DNA from 4 places in the Caballeronia sp. Sq4a genome. Region 2 is predicted to be linked to each of the others. Evidence: predicted binding sites of a transcription regulator. Region 2 holds the regulator's gene; each other region holds the start of a gene.

Region 1 (4,685 bases), 690 kb from region 2:
GTCGCGTCGGGCGGATCGAGCGTGAGCTCGGTCAAGAAACGCTCGCGCGTCGGGTACGTGGACGCGATGCTTTCCATCTGCAACACGTCGCCGATGCGGATAGCCGCGTCTTCGTGATTGCGTTCGAGGTGCGGCTCGTACCAGCGGCGAATCATTTCGAATTCAGCGGGCCACGGCGATTCGCGGCCGCACAGCTTGGCCATGAGCGCGACGAAGCGCGGCCAGTCTTCGCTCGCCCGCGCGGGCGCGCCGAACGCGGCGATCGCAGTCGGCGCGCGCTCGGCCTGCGCGACGCTATCCAGCAGACGCCCGGCAATCGCCGGCCCGATGCCCGGCAGCAGTTGCGCGACGCGGAAGCCCGCGACGCGATCGCGCGGATTCTCGGCCCAGCGCAGCACCGCGAGCACGTCTTTCACGTGCACGGAATCCAGAAACTTGAGGCCGCCGAACTTCACGAACGGAATGTTGCGCCGCGTGAGCTCGATCTCGAGTGTCGCGCTGTGATGCGCCGCGCGAAAGAGCACCGCCTGCGACTTCAGCTTCATGCCGCCCTCGCGCGCCTCCAGCACCTTTTCGACGACATAACGCGCCTGATCGGCCTCGTCCGCGACCGAAACGACGCGCGGCCTTTGCGCCGATGCCTTGTCGGTCCACAGATCCTTCGTATAGCGCTCAGTGGCAAGCCCGATTACCGCGTTCGACGCTTCGAGAATCGGCTGCGTCGACCGATAGTTGCGGTCGAGCGTGACGGTCGCCGCAGGCGGGTCGAAGTGCTGCGGAAAGTCGAGGATATTGCGCACCGTCGCGCCGCGAAACGAATAGATGGACTGCGCGTCGTCGCCCACGACGGTCAGGCCGCGACCGTCCGGTTTCATCGCGAGCAGGATGGTGGCTTGCAGGCGGTTGGTGTCCTGATACTCGTCGACGAGCACGTGGTCGAAGCGGCTCGACAAGTCGGCCGCGATGCTCGGCTCGGCGGCGAGGTGCGACCAGTAGAGCAGCAGGTCGTCGTAGTCGAGGACGCTTTGCGCCTGCTTCGCGCTCACGTACGCGGCGAAGAGGCGCTTAAGGTCCGCTTCCCACTCGCGACACCACGGATACGCCTGATCCAGCACGGTGGCGAGCGACACGCCCGTGTTGACGACGCGCGAGTAGATGGCGAAGCAGGTGGATTTGGCGGGAAACCGCTTCTCTTTCGACGACAGCCCGAGCTCGTGGCGCACGAGGTTCATCAGGTCGGCGGAGTCTTCGCGGTCGTTGATGGTGAACGACGGCGCGAGGCCGACGAGATCGGCGTAATCGCGCAGCAGCCGCGCGCCGATGCCGTGAAACGTGCCGGACCACGTGAGCCCCTGCGCGATGGCGCTCTTGCTGCCGAGCGCGTTCGTCGCGATGCGCGTCACGCGCCGCGTCATTTCGAGCGCCGCGCGGCGCGAAAACGTCAGCAGCAGAATCCGGTGCGGATCCGCGCCCTTCACGAGCAAATGCGCGACGCGATGCGCGAGCGTGTTGGTCTTCCCCGAGCCCGCACCCGCGATCACGAGCAACGGACCGCCGCAGCGCCCCGGCGCGTCGACGCCGAATTCGACCGCCCGGCGCTGCGCATCGTTGAGCTTGGCAAGATAGGCGGCGACGTTCTCCGAGGAGGCGTCGGCGGTGGCGGTGTCGTCCGGAAGGGTCAGCACAGAGGAAAGCGGGCGTCGAAAGAAGTGACGCACACTGTATATCCATACAACCCGCGCACGCAAGTCTTTGCCGCGGCACGTCTTTCTTTTGACCGGCCGCGGCTTGCGGGCAGTGGCTTAGTCGGCCTTCTTGGCGTCCTTCAGATTGGCTTTGGCGGCGGCTTCATTCGCCTCCGATTGCGCTTCGGTCTTCTTCTTGTCCGCCTTCGCCTGCGCGACGGCGGCGTCCTTGTCGGCTTCGGCCTGCTTCTTCGCGGCCTTCTTGTCGGCGTGGGTCGGCGCGTCGCTCGTCGATTGCGCGAAAGCCGGTGCCGCGCTCACGCTCGTCAGCGCGCCCGCGATGAGCGCAGCCAGCAATGTATGGGTGCGTCGATTCATGGCGTCCTCCGTGTGGTCGTTAGTGTGGTCGTTGTGTTCCTACCGCGAAGCCGGAGACACCGAGGCTTCGCGGCGCTCTAGGCGATCAGTGCTGCTCGCCTTCATCCTTCGGCGTGCGGTCGGTCGCGGCGTTCAGGTCGTCCTTCGCGGCGGCCTTGTCGGCCTTGCGGTTGATCTTCGCATTGCGGACCTGCTCCTTATACTGCTGCTTGGCCTGCTTGTCGGCAGCCTTCATCTCCGCCTTCGACGCCTTCTTCGACGCGCGATATTCCGCATTGGCCTGCGCGTCGGCGTTGCGCTTCTGCACGAGCGGATCGGTCGGTGCCGGCGCGACCACGTTTTGCGGCGGCGGCGACACTTGCTGCTGCACCTGCATCGGCGCCTGGCCGGGAGCCGAGTCCGCCGGTTGAGCGGTTTGCGCCTGCGCGCCGGTGGCAGCCATCGCGGCGAAAGCGGCGCCGATCATCAGAATTCGAGCCTTAGTCATGAGCTTGTCCTCTCTGGGTGTGTCCGCCAAACGCGTTCGACAACTTGGAGCGCGATGACGCGACTTGTCGGTTAGAAGATGACCGAAGCTGCATCGATCAAACGTACAGACCGGCCGGACGACGCGCGAGTTTCTCGAAACGGGTCATTGTTACCGGCGGTTTCACTTCGCTACATGTGCTTAATCCGGCGAAACGAACGGTCGATCGTGTAAGAGCACGCAGTGTGCCCGGATGATGTCCCGCGCTGGTTTATCATCGAAGTCTTTTCGCATCTGAACGCCCGCCATGCCGCAGCTTCAATTCACCCTCACGGGCGACTACGTCGAACTCCACAACCTGCTCAAGCTGATGGGACTCGCCGATAGCGGCGGCTCGGCGAAGGCGCGCGTCGCGATGGGCGATGTCACCGTCGACGGCAAAGTGGAACTGCGCAAGACCTGCAAGATCCGCGCGGGTCAGGTCGTGATGCTCGACGGCCAGAAGATCCGAGTGCGCGCGCCCGACTGATACCGCTTGCGCCCATGCGCCCGCCGCTTGCGAAAAGACGACCATAACGGGGCGCGTCATCGACATGCCGCGCGCGAGGCCATAAGCTAAGCGTCTTTCGTTCAGGTTTCAGCGCGCGACACGGACGCGTCCACGCGCCCTTCCGCTCCTTTCTCTCGATCATGCAATCGCACACCAGCCGCGCGACCCGCGCGCATTCGGGACACGTCAGTCTGTCTCGCCATGCCGTCGATACCGCGCGCCTCGCCGCGCCACTCGCCATCGCGCAACTGTCGCAAATGGCGATGGGCGTCACGGACACGATTCTGCTCGGCTCGCTCGGTCCCGACGCGCTCGCCGCGGGTGGTCTGGGCGCCAACATGTTCTTCGTCGTCGTGACGCTGCTGCAAGGCGTACTGACGTCGGTGAGCGTGGCTGTCGCGCATGCGCGCGGCGCGGATGCGGAACACCGCGTGCCCGGCATCTACTGGACGGGGCTCGTGTTGTCCGTGCTGCTCGCCGTGCCGGCGTTCGTGCTGCTGTCATATGCGGAGCCGCTTCTGCTCGCGTTCCACGAGCCGGCGACGCTTGCGCACAACGTCGGTGAATACTGCGCGGTGCTGCGCTGGGGCACGCCGGGCAGCCTGATCGGCATCGGCATGATGCGCGCGTTCCTGCCGGCCATCGGCGCGGCGAAGCGCTTGCTGTGGGTGTCCATCGGCGGCGTGTTCGTCAACGGCTTTCTGAACTACGGGTTGATCCACGGCGCGTACGGCCTGCCGCGCGAAGGCTTTCTCGGCTCGGCGGCGGCCACCGCCATCACCGTCTGGCTGACGGCCTTCGCGCTCGTCGCGCTGCTGCATCTGCGCCCGCGTTACCGGCATTTCGTCGCCGCCGCGCGGCCGCATCTGCCGCTCATGGGCGAACTCTTCGGCATCGGCTGGCCGGTCGCCATCACGTACGGCGTCGAATCGACGCTCTTTCTCGCCACCGGCATGATGGTCGGCCTGCTCGGCGAAGCGCCGCTCGCCGCGCACCAGATCGCGCTCAACGTGGCGTCGGCGGCGTTCATGGTGCCGCTCGCCATCGGACAGGCGGCGAACGTGCGCGTCGGCTACTGGGCCGGCGCGGGCGTGCCGGTCGCGGCGCGTCACGCGGGCTTCGTCGCGCTGGCGCTCGGCGTCGGCTTCATGATGTGTTCCGGGCTCGTGCTCATTACCGCGCCGCGCGCGATCGTCGGCCTGTATCTGCATCTCGACGATCCCGCCAATGCGCGGACCGTCGCGCTTGCCGCATCGCTACTGAGCGTCGCGGCCGTGTTTCAGATCGTCGACGGCATGCAGACGGTCGGCTCGGGCTGCCTGCGCGGCCTGAAAGACACGCGCGTGCCGATGCTCGCCGCCGCGTTCGGTTATTGGGGCGTCGGGTTTCCGACGGGCTATGTGCTCGCGTTTCACTTCGAGCTGGGCGCCAAAGGCTTGTGGTGGGGACTCGCCGCGGGACTGGCGAGCGTCGCTGTGCTGATGACGCTGCGGTTTCATCGCATCAGCAGGCGGCTGGTGGAAACGGGCGTCACGCGCGCCGACGATCGCGTGGACGGGGCTTCGAAGCGGATTGCCTGAAAGATGCGCTAGCCACGCATATGCAA
Region 2 (4,685 bases):
GTCGCGCCGAGGCACGCGGCGGCTTCTTCCTGCTCGCGCTCGAAGTCTTCGAGCACCGGCTGCACCGTGCGCACGACGAACGGCAAGCCGATGAACGTCAGCGCCACCAGCACGCCGAGCGGCGTGAACGCGACCTTGACGCCGAGCGGCGCGAGATACTGCCCGATCCAGCCGTTGCCCGCATAGACGGCCGCGAGCGAGATGCCCGCGACCGAAGTCGGCAACGCGAACGGCAAATCGACGATGGCATCCACGATGCGCTTCATCGGAAAGGTATAGCGCACGAGCACCCACGCGACCAGAAAGCCGAACACCGCGTTGATGAGCGCCCCGCCGAGCGCCGCGCCGAAGGTCAGCCGATACGACGCCAATACGCGCGGCGATGTCACCGCGCGGACGAACTGCGCCCAGTCGAGCGTCGCCGTCTTCGCGAACGTGGCGGCGAGCGGTATCAACACCACGAGGCTCAGATACGCGAGCGTGATGCCGAGCGTCAGGCCGAAGCCCGGTAGCGCGCTCGGCTTGCGCAAAGTGAAAGTCGTCATCCTTGCTTTCGTCCTGTTCCAGTGCGCCGGGGAGCGCGTGTCATCGAATGCTTGTGTGACCGGCGGCGTCATGGCGCGCCGCTTCGGTTTGCTTCGCGCTTTGCGCGCTTACTGCAGTTGTTATTGCGGCTGATAGATGGAATCGAACACGCCGCCATCGGCGAAATGCGTCTTCTGCGCCTTGGTCCAGCCGCCGAACGTGTCGTCGATGGTGTAGAGCTTGATCTTCGGGAACTGCTTCGTGAGGTCGGCCGGCACCTTGTCCGAGCGCGGACGATAGAAATTGCGCGCGGCGATCTGCTGGCCTTCGTCGCTGTACAGATACTTGAGATACGCCTCGGCGAGCTTGCGCGTGCCGTGCTTGTCGACGACCTTGTCGACCACCGCGACCGGCGGCTCGGCCAGAATGCTCACCGAAGGCACCACGATCTCGAACTTGTCCGGACCGAACTCCTTCAACGACAGAAACGCCTCGTTCTCCCACGCAATCAGCACGTCGCCCTGGCCGCGCTGCACGAAGCTCGTCGTGGCGCCGCGCGCGCCGGAATCGAGCACGCCCGCGTTCTTGTACAGCTTCGCGACGAAGTCCTTCGCGGTTTGCTCGTTGCCGCCCGGCTTGTGCTGCGCGTAGGCCCACGCGGCGAGATAGTTCCAGCGCGCCCCGCCCGACGTTTTCGGGTTCGGCGTGACGATGGAGACGCCCGGCTTCGTGAGGTCGTCCCAGTCCTTGATGTGCTTCGGGTTGCCCTTGCGCACGAGGAACACGATCGTCGACGTGTACGGCGAGGCGTTATCCGGCAGCCGCTTCTGCCAGTCCGCGGCGACGAGTCCCTTGCCCGCGAGCGCGTCGATGTCGTAGGCGAGCGCGAGCGTGACGACGTCCGCCTGCAGGCCGTCGATGACCGCGCGCGCCTGTCCGCCCGAGCCGCCATGCGACTGCTTGAACGTGACGGCCTCGCCTGTTTCGGCTTTCCACTTCTTGGCGAATGCCTGATTGAAGTCCTGATAGAGCTCGCGCGTCGGGTCGTACGACACATTCAGAAACGACGTCTGCGCGTGGGCTTGCGTGCTCGCCGCGACCATCGCGCCGATGCCCGCCGCCGTCAGCGCCAGCGCGGTCAGCGCTTTGCGTGCCCTGGTCCCCAATCCCGCTTTCGTGCTTTGCATTCCCCGTTCTCCGTCTTATCCAATTGACGGAATCAGTCTATCGGCGGGCCTATATGAACAGAAATAATCGTTTTTCAGTCTTTTATATCGAAAGCTGCTAAAGCAAGTCGCCGGCGCTTGCGGGGGGCCGAACGACGGAGCGTGTTGCGGTTTCGAGCCGAACTTAAAGTAATGCTTGAAAAGCGCCGAATACTGTATAAAAATACAGTCATCTGTTGATCCATACAGTGCACGAGAGGCCCGAGCCAGTGACCAGAACCTCAAAACTTACCGCGCGTCAGCAGCAGGTCTTCGAACTGCTCCAGCGCGCAATCGAGCGCACCGGCTTTCCGCCGACCCGCGCGGAGATTGCCGCTGAGCTCGGCTTCAGTTCCGCGAACTCTGCGGAAGAGCATCTGCGGGCACTGGCGCGTAAGGGCGTCATCGAGCTGGCTGCGGGTTCGTCGCGCGGCATCCGGCTGATTGGCGACGCGGGCCGGTCCGAAGACGTTCCGCACCAGTTCACCTTGCCGCACGCAAGCATCATGCAGCTCTCGTTGCCGCTCGTGGGCCGTGTGGCGGCGGGCAGTCCTATCCTCGCGCAGGAGCATATTTCGCAGCACTACGCGTGCGATCCCGCGCTCTTCTCCAGCAAGCCCGACTACCTGCTGAAAGTGCGCGGTTTGTCGATGCGCGACGCCGGCATTCTGGACGGCGACCTGCTCGCCGTTCAAAAGCGCACCGAGGCGAAGGACGGACAAATCGTCGTTGCGCGGCTCGGCGACGACGTCACGGTCAAGCGTTGGAAGCGACGTCCCGACGGCGTCGAGCTCATCGCGGAGAACCCGGACTACGAGAATATTTTCGTGCGGTCGGGCAGCGGAGACTTCGCGCTGGAAGGCATTGCAGTGGGCCTGATCCGCTCAGGCGAGTTCTAGTCAGCGGCGGCAGCGCGCTTTGAAGCGTCGCTGAGCGCCTCTTCACGCCACGCAAGACGCGGCGCGTTTCGAGTACATCAAGCACGGACGGCAGCCGCTTGCGGCATGCCGTGGTGCGTCCTATCGTCTGGAGAGTCATGATGGAACGTTTTGCCCGTTTGCTGCCCTTTCGCAAGTTCGGCCGTCTGCGCCATCTGCGTGCGTTGATTCCTTGCGGCGCCGCGGCGCCTTCGCGGGCCGAAGCTGCACCGGATCTCTTCGATTCCATGCCCGCGCTGCCGTCTCGCCAGCCTGCGTTCGCGCGGGTGTCGCTGACGCAGACGGTTCACGCGGAGCCGCCGCGGAGTACTCCCGTGCGCGTTTATCGGAGCGAGTCGCGGCTGATCCTCGTCGGCAAGATCGGCGAAGTGTCGCGCATGATCGACCGCTGCATCGACGAAGAGCGCGCCGGTCTCACGGGCGGAACGGTGGCGTGAACTGGCGGCGAGTTGGGGAATTAGTCGTGCGTCGGCGCGGTCAATCCTGCATTAACCTTCGCTAAAGGTTTGGCCGTCGCATGTCCCGCACCGCTCGTTCCGTTATTGCCACGCTCGCCGCCGTATTGCTCGTCGCGGCGCTCGGCTTCGTCTATGCGTCGCCGTATATCGTGCTGGACCGCGTCAAGCGCGCCGCCGACGCGCGCGACGCCCAAACGGTCAACCAATACGTCGATTTCCCCGCATTGCGCGCGAGCTTGAAGGATCAGATCGCCGCGCTGCTCACGCGGCGCATCGATGTGCAGAAGAGCGGCAACCCGCTCGCCATCATCGGCGCGATGATCGGCGCGGCGCTGGTCGGCCCGCTCGTGGATTCATACGCGACGCCGGACGGAGTCGCCGCCATCCTGAACGGCATACCGCCGCGCGGCAATCCCGGCGAACGTCCGCCCGCGGCCGGCAAAGCCGATGCAAACGCGTCGGCTTCGGCGAGCGCGTCCGTGAGCGCATCCAATTCGGCTCCGCAACCGCCGCAGACGACGGCCGGCTATCGCGGCATCAACACGTTCGTGGTGACGTACCAGCACGGCGCAGGCGACGCCCGCTATTCCGCCATATTTCACCGCAGCGGGCTAGTGTCATGGAAGCTCGTCGCCGTCGATCTCAACGGCTGACGCGCCTTCGCCAGCCATCCACGCTCACGCGCCCGCTTCGGCCTTCGCGGGCTTCGCGGCATACGCAGCGGCATCTTCCGCTTCCGCCGATTCGCCTGCCTGACAGACGGCAACCAGAATGCTGCACGACACGCGATCCAGCAAAGGGGTGTTGCCCGCGCCCATCCACCAACGAGCGAGTCCGCTCCGGCAGCGGTGCCCGACGACGACGAGATCGACCTTAAGGCTGTCGGCCAGCGCCGCGATTTCGTCGATCGGATGGCCGAACGCGAAATGCCCCTGCGCCGACAGGCCACGCTCGCGCAGCCACTCGACGCCTTCCTGCAAAATATCGCGCGCCGCGTCTTCGAAGCGCCCGCAGGCCATATCGGTCAGCAATCCGGCGCTCTGCGCAATGCTCGACCGCATGTCGACCACCGCGAGCACGTGCGTTTCCGCGTTGAGGTCGAGCGCGAGGTTCGCGCCCTGGCGCAGCGCCTTGCGGCCCTCTCTGGAACCGTCGTAGCACAGCAGAATCTTTCTGTAGCTTGTCATGATGCCTCCCTGCCGCATCGCAGATTGACTGCGGCGTAACTTCATGATCCTGTGCCGCGCCGGACGTGGCAACGATGGAAAACGCTAACTTCACGCAATAGCGCGCCGAACCCGCGCCACGTTGGACTCATGACTAGCTGGCCGCGTGCCAGATTGCGACGAAGCCCGTCGCACAAGGCTTCGCGGCTTTCTGCATGTTCGCACGACTCGCCCGGCGCACCGCTTCTGCCCGCGCAAGCGCCGCGCCGGTGCATTCGATTACACTAGCTCGCTGAACTTTCCCCGGCATAACACGCATGACACAGCGCACCACGCGCGAGCACGCCCCGGAATCAGCCGGCGCGCCCGCCATCGAATTCAGCGAAGTTATAA
Region 3 (4,685 bases), 860 kb from region 2:
GGCTTCGAGCGGCGAGAGATCGTCGGGGCGGCGAGCGCGGATATTCGATTGCAGCGCATGCAGCGGCGCGAGCCCGCGCGACAGCCCGAACCAGACGAGCACGATGGCGAGCGGCAAGATCACGAACTGAGGCAGGATCACGCCCTTGATGATGTCGTTGGCGAGCTGGCTTCGCTTGTCGAGCGTTTCGGCCACTTGCACGAGCACCGGCTGCGCGTTCTGGGCGTCGAGTGCGGGGAGGTCCACGGTCGTGTAGGCGACGCGAATATCGTTGCCGCGCAGCACGTCGTCTCGAAACTCCACGACGCCCGGCTGCGGCCGGTCGTCTTCGTGCGGCAAGGGCATGTCGCGGTCGCCGCCGACCAGCTCGCCGCGCGTGCCGAGCACCTGAAAGAACACGCTGTCGACGTTGTCGGCGCGCAGAAAATCACGCGTCGCGTCGGGCAGGCGCAGTTCCGCGACGCCGTTGACCGGCTGGATCTGACGCGCGATGACATAGGCATCCGCTTCGAGCGCGCGGTCGAACGGTCCGTTCGCGATGGACTTCGCGACCAGATAGGTCACCGCGATGCTCATCGGCCAGAGCAGCAGAAGCGGCGCGAGCATCCAGTCGAGAATCTCGCCGAAGAGCGAGCGCGGATGCGTCTCGCTGTCCGGTTCCAGCTCGTCCTGCGGGGCGAAGGGATTGGCGTAGCGCGCGTCGCGCAGCGCGTCGGAATCGGCCGTGGCTGCGTTGGCTGCGGTCGCGGACGAGGGCGGCGTGCGCGCCGGCTCGTCTGCGCGTTCGCTGGAAACGGGCGAGGCCATGCGTTGCCGGCTCAGTGATGACCCGGCAACGGCGCGCTCGCGCCCGGCCCGGTTACGCCGCTCGACGCTTTTTCGAGCGTGTAGCCGAGCCCGCGCACGGTGATGATGCGCGCGCCGCTCGGCTCGATCTTCTTGCGCAGCCGGTGGACGTAAACCTCGATCGCGTTGTTGCTGACTTCTTCGCCCCATTCGCACAAGTGATTGACGAGCTGTTCCTTCGACACGAGGCGCCCGGTCCGCTGCAGCAGCACTTCGAGCACGCCCAGCTCGCGCGCCGACAAGTCGATTACCTGATCGCCGATATGCGCGATGCGTCCCACCTGATCGAACGACAGCGAACCATGCTTGACGACCGTCGGCCCGCCGCCCGCGCCGCGCCGCGTGAGCGCGCGCACCCGCGCTTCGAGCTCGTTGAGCGCGAAGGGCTTGGCCATATAGTCGTCGGCGCCGAGATCGAGGCCCTTCACGCGCTCGTCGACGCTGTCGGCGGCGGTCAGGATCAGCACGGGCATCTGCGAATTGCGCGCGCGCAGCCGGCGCAACACTTCGAGGCCGGGCATGAGCGGCAGCCCGAGATCGAGAATCAGCAGGTCGAACGGTTGAAGCGTCAGCGCGGTGTCCGCCTCGACGCCATGCTTCACATGGTCGACGGCGTATCCCGATTGGCGGAGTGATCGGACGAGGCCGTCCGCGAGTATGCTGTCGTCTTCGGCAATGAGGATTCGCATCGTCTGTGCGCCTGATGCGCGGTAGCGCATTGCCGGCACCGCATTTCGCCCGGCGCGGCGGTCTCCAGGGTGTTGTGCGGTTTTTGCGCGGTTCGGGCGACGTGGAAAAACGCCACGTCGCCGCAATCGGGCTTGCAAAAACTACTGTTTTTTTATACAGTGTCTGCATCTGTGCGAAAAGCGGGCGAAAGTATGCGGAATCCGCATCACAGCCCGTAAGCACAAGCCTCAGACGCCGTTCATCATAGCAAAGGACGATTCATGGAAGAAAGCAAGAAAGGCCCGGCTGGCATGACTGCGGAAAAAAGCAAGGCCCTCGCTGCCGCGCTCTCGCAGATCGAGAAGCAATTCGGCAAAGGGTCGATCATGCGGCTCGGCGCGGGCGAGGCGGTCGAAGACATTCAGGTGGTGTCCACCGGCTCGCTCGGACTGGATATCGCGCTCGGCGTGGGCGGACTGCCGCGCGGCCGCGTCGTCGAGATCTACGGTCCGGAATCGTCGGGCAAGACCACGCTCACGCTGCAGGTGATCGCCGAAATGCAGAAGATCGGCGGCACGGCGGCATTCATCGACGCGGAACACGCGCTCGACGTGCAATACGCGCAGAAGCTCGGCGTGAACGTGCAGGAACTGCTTATCTCGCAGCCGGACACGGGCGAACAGGCGCTGGAAATCGCGGACGCGCTGGTGCGCTCGGGTTCCATCGACATGATCGTGATCGACTCCGTCGCGGCGCTCGTGCCGAAGGCGGAAATCGAAGGCGAAATGGGCGACTCGCTGCCGGGTCTGCAAGCTCGCCTGATGTCGCAGGCGCTGCGCAAGCTCACCGGTACCATCAAGCGCACGAACTGCCTCGTGATCTTCATCAACCAGATCCGCATGAAGATCGGCGTGATGTTCGGCAACCCGGAAACCACCACGGGCGGTAACGCGCTGAAGTTCTATTCGTCGGTGCGTCTGGACATTCGCCGTATCGGGTCCATCAAGAAGAACGACGAAGTCATCGGCAACGAAACGCGCGTGAAGGTGGTGAAGAACAAGGTGTCGCCGCCGTTCCGCGAAGCCATCTTCGACATTCTGTACGGCGAGGGCATTTCGCGTCAGGGCGAAATCATCGATCTGGGCGTGCAGGCCAAGCTCGTCGACAAGGCGGGCGCGTGGTACAGCTATAACGGCGATCGCATCGGTCAGGGCAAGGACAACGCGCGGGAATTCCTGCGCGAGAACCCGGACATTGCACGCGAGATCGAGAACAAGATACGCGAATCGCTGGGTGTGGCCGCGCTGGCAGATGGCGTCGCCGCGGGCGCAGCAGTCGCGGACGACGAATAAGCGTCGCGCCGCACCGTCGATGTTCAAGCGCCGGTTCGGATCGAAGGCTGGCAGCGCCGATGTTCGGCGGGGCCGTGCGGGCCGGTCTGACGGCGCGGGCGAATCGGGCGACGATGCTGCGTTCGAGTCTTCTGCGCGCGGCGTCGGTGAGTCGGCCGATCACGCCAATGGCATCGACCGTTACGAGCGCAGTAGCGAGCGGCGCGCCGTAGCGACGAAATCACGCTGGTCCACTCGAAGCACTACATCACGCGCCGACGCGAAGCCATTCGCGCCGGCGCGCGGTGTATCTGGAGCGGCGCGAGGGCTCGTAAAGGAACCCGAGCGGGCACCGGCAACGGAAACATTCGCGACGGTCCAGTCGCCGCGCTCGGCTGCCAAGTCGCCAAAGACCGCAAACCCGACGCTCGATGCGAATCCGGGCGCGCCAGCACGCGCCGCACGTGAGCCATTCGCGGCGCAAGACCCCGACCGCGCCGCGCGTCTCGCGCAGGCGCGCTCGCTTCTCGCTCAGGCCACGACGCAACCCGTCCAGAAGCTCGACGCGCCGCCCAAGCCGCCGAAAGAGGCCCGCTTACCGGACGACAGCGCCGATCCCTTCTCCAATCCCTTCGAAGACGCCGATCCGTTCGAGCCATTCGAGCAGTGCGCGCCCGAACCACCATCAGACCCGGCGTACAGCCGCTCGACCGAACGAGCGCGCAAGGCACCGGACGCGAACAACCCAAGACGGCCTCAACGCTCGCTGAAAGGCCGCGCATTGGCCTACCTTTCGCGCCGCGAATACAGCCGTGCGGAGCTGTCGCGCAAACTGCGTCCGTACGTGCAGGAAGCCGACTCGCTCGAAAACACGCTCGACAGCCTGGAGCGCGACGGCTGGCTGTCCAACGAACGTTTCGTGGAGAGCGTCGTTCATCGTCGGGCGCCGCGCATGGGCGGCAGCCGGATCATCAACGAATTGAAGCGGCACGCGGTGGGCGAGGCGTTGATCGGCGAGACGGCGGACAAGCTCGCGCAAACCGAAACCGCGCGCGCTCAGGCCGTATGGGAGAAGAAGTACGGCGTCGTGCCCGAGACGCCCGCCGAGCGTGGAAAACAGGCTCGCTTTCTCGCGGCGCGCGGTTTTTCGGCCAGCACCATCGGAAAAATACTGAAAGGCGGCGACGAAGACTGGACCGACGAGCCAAGCGACGATTGACGCACCCTGCACGCCACGCCACGCGCCGTGCGCCGGCATCCGCCAATCATCAGGCGCATGCACGGCCCGAAATACTCGCTATGCTAAAATTCAACGGTTTCCCCGTTCCGGCTTTGGTCCCATGCCTCTTTCTCCGCCCGTTTCCCGACAGTTGCGCCATCGTCGCGCGATTCGGCTGGAAGCGTTCGAGCGGGACGACGGCCTGTGGGACATCGAAGCCTGTCTAACCGATGACAAGCCCCGCGACTTTCCGCTCGCGGCGGGCGTCCGGCCGCAAGGCCTGCCGATCCATGAACTCTGGCTGCGCATCACCATCGACCGCAAGCTCACCATCGTCAACGCCGAGGCGTCTTCCGAATGGGCGCCTTATGCGGCGTTGTGCGCCGAGTCGAATTCCGCGTATCGCGCGCTCATCGGACTCAATCTGCTCCAGAACTTTCGTCGCGAAGCCGGCGCGCGCCTGCGCGGAACGGCGGGCTGCACGCATCTCACCGAGCTGTGCGCCGTGTTGCCGACCGCCGCTATCCAGGCGTTCTCCGGCGAAGTGTGGTCCATCGAGAGCGGCAGTCCTTTCGCGCAAGGCGGAGCCGAGGCGACGTCGGCTCAGCCGCCGTTCCAGC
Region 4 (4,685 bases), on a different replicon from region 2:
AGCTTCGCCCAATCCACCTTGATATCGATGCCCTGCTTCTTGCCTTCCTGCTCGATGAACTTCTGGTCGCGCGCCACGTTCAGGAGCAAATAGACCACGCCATATTGCTCCGCAATGCGCAGGGTGCCTTCCGCGAAGGCGCTGCAAGTGCCACCGAGCGAAAGCGCCAACGCGCAGACAAACGCGCGCAACTCGCCCTTCCCTTTTCGAGAATGCATCGAAAAACCCCGTGTTTGTAGGACTATTTGTGGTTCGGCTTAGAAAGGCGCATCGCCTTCGATGGTGGTCCGATACAGCTTGCGGCGCTGATCGTCCGGCGTGCCCGCCGCCAGATGCATGACCGAGCGGTTGTCCCAGAACACCATGTCATGGTCGCGCCAAACATGCCGATAGACGAATTCGGGCCGCACGCTGTGCGTGAAGATTTCGTCGAGCAATGCGCGGCTTTCATCTTCCGGCATATCGACGATGCGCGTGGTGAAGTGCTCGCTCACGAAGAGCGCCTGACGACCCGTCTCCGGATGCGTGCGCACGATGGGATGCACGACCGGCTTCACCTGCGCGATCTGCTCCGGTGTGAGATTCGGACGCCACGGACTGCGCTTTTGCAGCTCCGCATATTTCGCGAGATACGTGTGCTCCGCGAAACGCCCCTCGACCGCGTTCTTCAGATGCGCGGGCAACGTCTCCCACGCGAGATGCTGATTCGCGAACAGCGTGTCGCCGCCTGTCGACGGGAGCTCTTGCGCATGAAGCATCGAGCCGAGGCTCGGCTTCTCTTTGTATGAGAGATCCGAATGCCAGAAGTGGCCGGCGTCGCCGAGTCCAATAGGCTTGCCGTTCTCGATGATGTTCGACACCACGAGCACTTCGGGATAACCGGCCAGTCCGAACTGGTGCAATACGTGAATCTGCAATGGCCCGAACCGCTTGCTGAAGGCGACCTGCTGCGCGGGCGTGATGCGCTGTTCGCGGAACACGAGCACGTGATAGTCGAGGTGAGCGCGATGAATGCGCGCGAAATCCTCAGTGGCCAAGGGCTGCGACAGGTCGAGCCCGATGACCTCTGCGCCCAGCGGGCCGTCAAAGGGACGAATGACGATTTGTTGCTCGACGGCCTCGGCAGCGTCGTGGGTCGGCGAAAGAATGGTCACGGTGTAATGAAAGCGGCGGACAGACGAATAATCTACGCCCGGCACGCGCGCGCGGCAACGAACGATGCGCGATTTGATTATCTGGCGTGATGCTAAGACCGCGACAGCTCAGTCTTCGATTGCGTCGAAAGGCAATTCGACCTGTACCGGCGCGACGGAAACGCCGGCTTCGTCAGCGGACTCCAGCGCGCTCACGCGCACGCCGAGCAGTCGCAGTCTTTTGTCGAGCACGATTCGTTTGAGGCACTCGGTCGCCGCGCGACGAATCTCGGATGCATCGGCCGTGGCGATTGGAATGGTCAAGTCGCGCGTGACGGTGCGAAAGTCGTCGAAACGCAGCTTGATGCCGACGGTGCGCCCCACGTAACCTTTGCGCGCGAGATCGTCCGCCACGCGCTTGCAGAGGCCCGTGAATTCCGCCGAAAGCGTGGCGCGGTCGTGTTTGGGATGAAGGTCGCGCTCGAACGTGGTCTCGCGGCTCATGGACTTGGGCGTGGAACTCACGACGACAGGCCGTTCGTCCTGCCCTTGCGCGATGCGCGCGAGCCACGCCGCATAGGTCGGACCGAAGTGCGATTGCAGAAGGCCGAGGTCGGCGGCCGCGATATCGCCCACGGTCACGATGCCGAGCGCCGCGAGCTTGTCATTCGCCTTGGGCCCGATGCCATTTACCTTGCGCGCGGCCAGCGGCCAGATGCGCGTGGGCAGGTCGTTCATCGTAAGAATGGTGAGACCGTCGGGCTTGTCCAGTTCCGAGCCGATCTTCGCGAGCAGCTTGTTCGGCGCGATGCAGATGGAACAGGTGAGGCCGGTCGCTTCGCGCACCGCGTCTTTCATGCGCTGACCAATGTCCGCTGAATCGCCGGGCATGTCGGTGACGTCGATATAGATCTCGTCGATGCCGCGGTTCTCGATCTGCGTGGTGAATCCGGCAATCGCCGCTTTGAAGAGGCGCGAGTAATGCCGATAAGACTCGAAATCCGTCGGAAGAAGAATGGCGTCGGGCGCGAGCTGGGCCGCTTTCATCATGCCCATTGCGGAGAACACGCCGAATTTGCGGGCTTCATACGTGGAGGTCGTCACCACGCCGCGGCCAGCGTAGTCGCGCAATCGCTTGAAACGACGCGTGCCGTCCGCCATCGTCTCGGGCGCGGCGTTCCGACCGCCTCCGACCACCACCGGCTCACCGCGTAACTCCGGATAGCGCAGCAGTTCGACCGACGCGAAAAACGCATCCATGTCGAGGTGCGCGATACGGCGCGGCGGCGTCTCTGAGGCGAACGAAGAAGGCAGTGAGGCGTCCATCGACGGCGAAAGGCGAGCGCAAAAGCAAGAGCGCTTAGGGCCGAAGTCGAAAATGGCTTACTGTACATTCATACAGTGATTTTCGCCAGCGGCCTCTCAGTGACGCTTCAGCGGCTACTCTGCCGCGCGCTTTTCCGCGAGTGCGCGGCGGCAGTCGTCGAAGACCTGCCGGACCACATCGGACTGATAGTTGAGGTCTTCGCTGTCGAGAATCTCCTCGACGGCATCGCGCGCCCAGTCGGCCTCGAGTATCGCGCAATGACGCGCGGCCAGATCGCGCGCAATGGCGGCAAGCTTCGCGACCGTCAGCCAGTCCGCGAGCCGCTGATGCCTGTCGAGCCACTTGTGCGCGGCCTGCACGTGGAAAGCCGCCGCCGGCCAGTCTCCGTTCAGATAGAACGCGCCCAGACTGCCGCATGTCAGCCAGCAGAGCAATTCGACGCGGTCCCGGGCACTCAGGGTACGAGGCACATCGTTCATGGCGGCGCTCACGAAGGACGTTTCGACGAGAGGACGTCAGCGAATACGCTGCGTTCCGTATGAATTCCGTATGAAACAAGATAGCACGGGATGGTGCGCCGCGGCAGTGCCTTGCAAGAAAGGCATCGTGTGCTGACGAACGCATGAATCGCGGCTAAGAATTCCCTGCCTCGCGACGAAGGAGCATGTCAAAGGCGGTAAGTAAGACCGCGCAAGCAGCGCGTGGCGCACCGGGATACCATGACGAGTCGAACCGCGCGTGCACGGCGCGGATCGCGTCCTCTTTCATCAGATCCCGACCGCATGCCCCAACACAAGCAGACCGTCCGTCCCCTCGTCATTGCCGCAGTGATGGCCTCGATGGCCATGGTGGCGATCGAAGCCACCATCGTTTCGACCGCCATGCCGCAGATCGCCACGCAGCTCGGCGGCCTCAATCTGTATAGCTGGGTGTTCTCGTCGTTCCTGCTGACGCAGACCGCGCTTACCGTCGTATTCGGCAAGCTCGCGGATCTTTACGGCCGCAAGCCCGCGATACTCGCCGGCATCGCCATCTTTCTCGTCGGGTCGATACTCGCGGGCTTCGCGTGGTCGATGCCCGCCATGATCGTCTTCCGCCTTATACAGGGCGTCGGCGCGGGCGCCATTCTGCCGGTTGCGCTGACGGTGGTCGGCGATCTCTATCCGGCTCGGGAACGTGGCAAGGTGCAAGGGTACCTCGCGAGCGTATGGGCCGTGTCCGCCGTGTTGGGGCCGATGGTCGGCGGCTTGCTCATCCGGCATCTTTCGTGGAGCTGGATCTTCTGGATCAACCTGCCGATCGGCGCGCTCGCCGCGCTGCTATTCGTGCTCTTTCTGCACGAGGAAAAGCGCCACGAACGTCCGGCAATCGACCTCGCAGGCGCGTTCCTGTTCACGGCCGCCGTCGCTTCGCTGATGATGGCGCTCACCGATGCGAGCACCGCAAGCAGCGCGCGCGTCGGCGTGGAAGTCGCGATATGCATCGTGGCCAGCGTGCTCTTCGTCATGCAGGAAAAGCGCGCCGCCGATCCGATGATCTCGTTCGGCTTATGGGCGCATCGCCCGATCGCGGCGGGCAACGCCTCGACGCTGCTCGCGGGCATGGCGTTGATGGGCCTGACCACGTTCCTGCCGATGTACGTGCAAGGCGTCATGCATCGCTCGCCAGTCGAAGCGGGCCTCACGCTCACGATGATGATGATCGGCTGGCCCAGCGGCGCCACCTTCACTTCGCGTACCTTCAGCCGCATCGGGTTGCGCCGCTTGTTGATCGGCGGAACCGTGTTCATTCCGCTCGGCGCGATTCCGTTCGTGCTTCTCACGCCGCAGTCGAGTCCCGTGTGGGCCGGCGTTGGCTCCGCGGTGATGGGCTTCGGCATGGGCATACTGAGCGTGTCGTGCCTCATCCTGATTCAGGAAATCGTCAAGCTGTCCGAGCGCGGGAGCGCCACTGCATCGAACCTCTTTGCCCGCAATCTCGGGAACACGCTCGGCGCAGCCGTGTTCGGCGCCGTGCAGAACTATGGGCTGGCGCATGCGAGCGGCGTGCCGGCCGTTAGCGCCGATCAATTGAAGCGCCTGTTATCGGCCGTGCCCGGCAACTTCGCGAGCAACGCGGAGATTCGCTTCGCGCTGCACCATGCGCTGCATCTCACCTTCACGTCGATGTTCGTGATCGCGCTGGGCGCGGTCATTTCGATGCTGTTCATGCCCGCGGTAGACATC

Evidence for each region. Region 2 encodes LexA, which represses DNA repair genes until DNA is damaged. Its sites were predicted from a motif close to ACTGTATNNNNATACAGT; they were not measured.
Region 1: LDZ24_RS09625 (ATP-dependent helicase) is a predicted target of LexA. The motif match lies at 1,719-1,736, and genes of this name have one in related genera.
Region 3: recA (recombinase RecA) is a predicted target of LexA. The motif match lies at 1,679-1,696, and genes of this name have one in related genera.
Region 4: dinB (DNA polymerase IV) is a predicted target of LexA. The motif match lies at 2,519-2,536, and genes of this name have one in related genera.

Annotation. Positions count from the first base shown of each region.
Region 1 is NZ_CP084250.1:2,021,588-2,026,272, forward strand. It holds gene LDZ24_RS09625 (ATP-dependent helicase) at 1-1,685, opposite strand, end outside; gene LDZ24_RS09630 (hypothetical protein) at 1,803-2,063, opposite strand; gene LDZ24_RS09635 (hypothetical protein) at 2,149-2,550, opposite strand; gene LDZ24_RS09640 (RNA-binding S4 domain-containing protein) at 2,837-3,058, shown strand; gene LDZ24_RS09645 (MATE family efflux transporter) at 3,220-4,659, shown strand.
Region 2 is NZ_CP084250.1:1,327,940-1,332,624, reverse strand. It holds gene cysT (sulfate ABC transporter permease subunit CysT) at 1-545, opposite strand, end outside; gene LDZ24_RS06350 (sulfate ABC transporter substrate-binding protein) at 666-1,712, opposite strand; gene lexA (transcriptional repressor LexA) at 1,961-2,629, shown strand; gene LDZ24_RS06340 (hypothetical protein) at 2,770-3,105, shown strand; gene LDZ24_RS06335 (DUF2939 domain-containing protein) at 3,186-3,779, shown strand; gene LDZ24_RS06330 (universal stress protein) at 3,804-4,313, opposite strand; gene nodI (nodulation factor ABC transporter ATP-binding protein NodI) at 4,610-4,685, shown strand, end outside.
Region 3 is NZ_CP084250.1:469,545-474,229, forward strand. It holds gene LDZ24_RS02210 (sensor histidine kinase) at 1-807, opposite strand, end outside; gene LDZ24_RS02215 (response regulator transcription factor) at 819-1,535, opposite strand; gene recA (recombinase RecA) at 1,797-2,867, shown strand; gene recX (recombination regulator RecX) at 2,770-4,065, shown strand; gene LDZ24_RS02230 (DUF2889 domain-containing protein) at 4,187-4,685, shown strand, end outside.
Region 4 is NZ_CP084251.1:1,072,690-1,077,374, forward strand. It holds gene LDZ24_RS18890 (ABC transporter substrate-binding protein) at 1-218, opposite strand, end outside; gene LDZ24_RS18895 (TauD/TfdA family dioxygenase) at 258-1,148, opposite strand; gene dinB (DNA polymerase IV) at 1,263-2,459, opposite strand; gene LDZ24_RS18905 (hypothetical protein) at 2,574-2,939, opposite strand; gene LDZ24_RS18910 (MDR family MFS transporter) at 3,180-4,685, shown strand, end outside.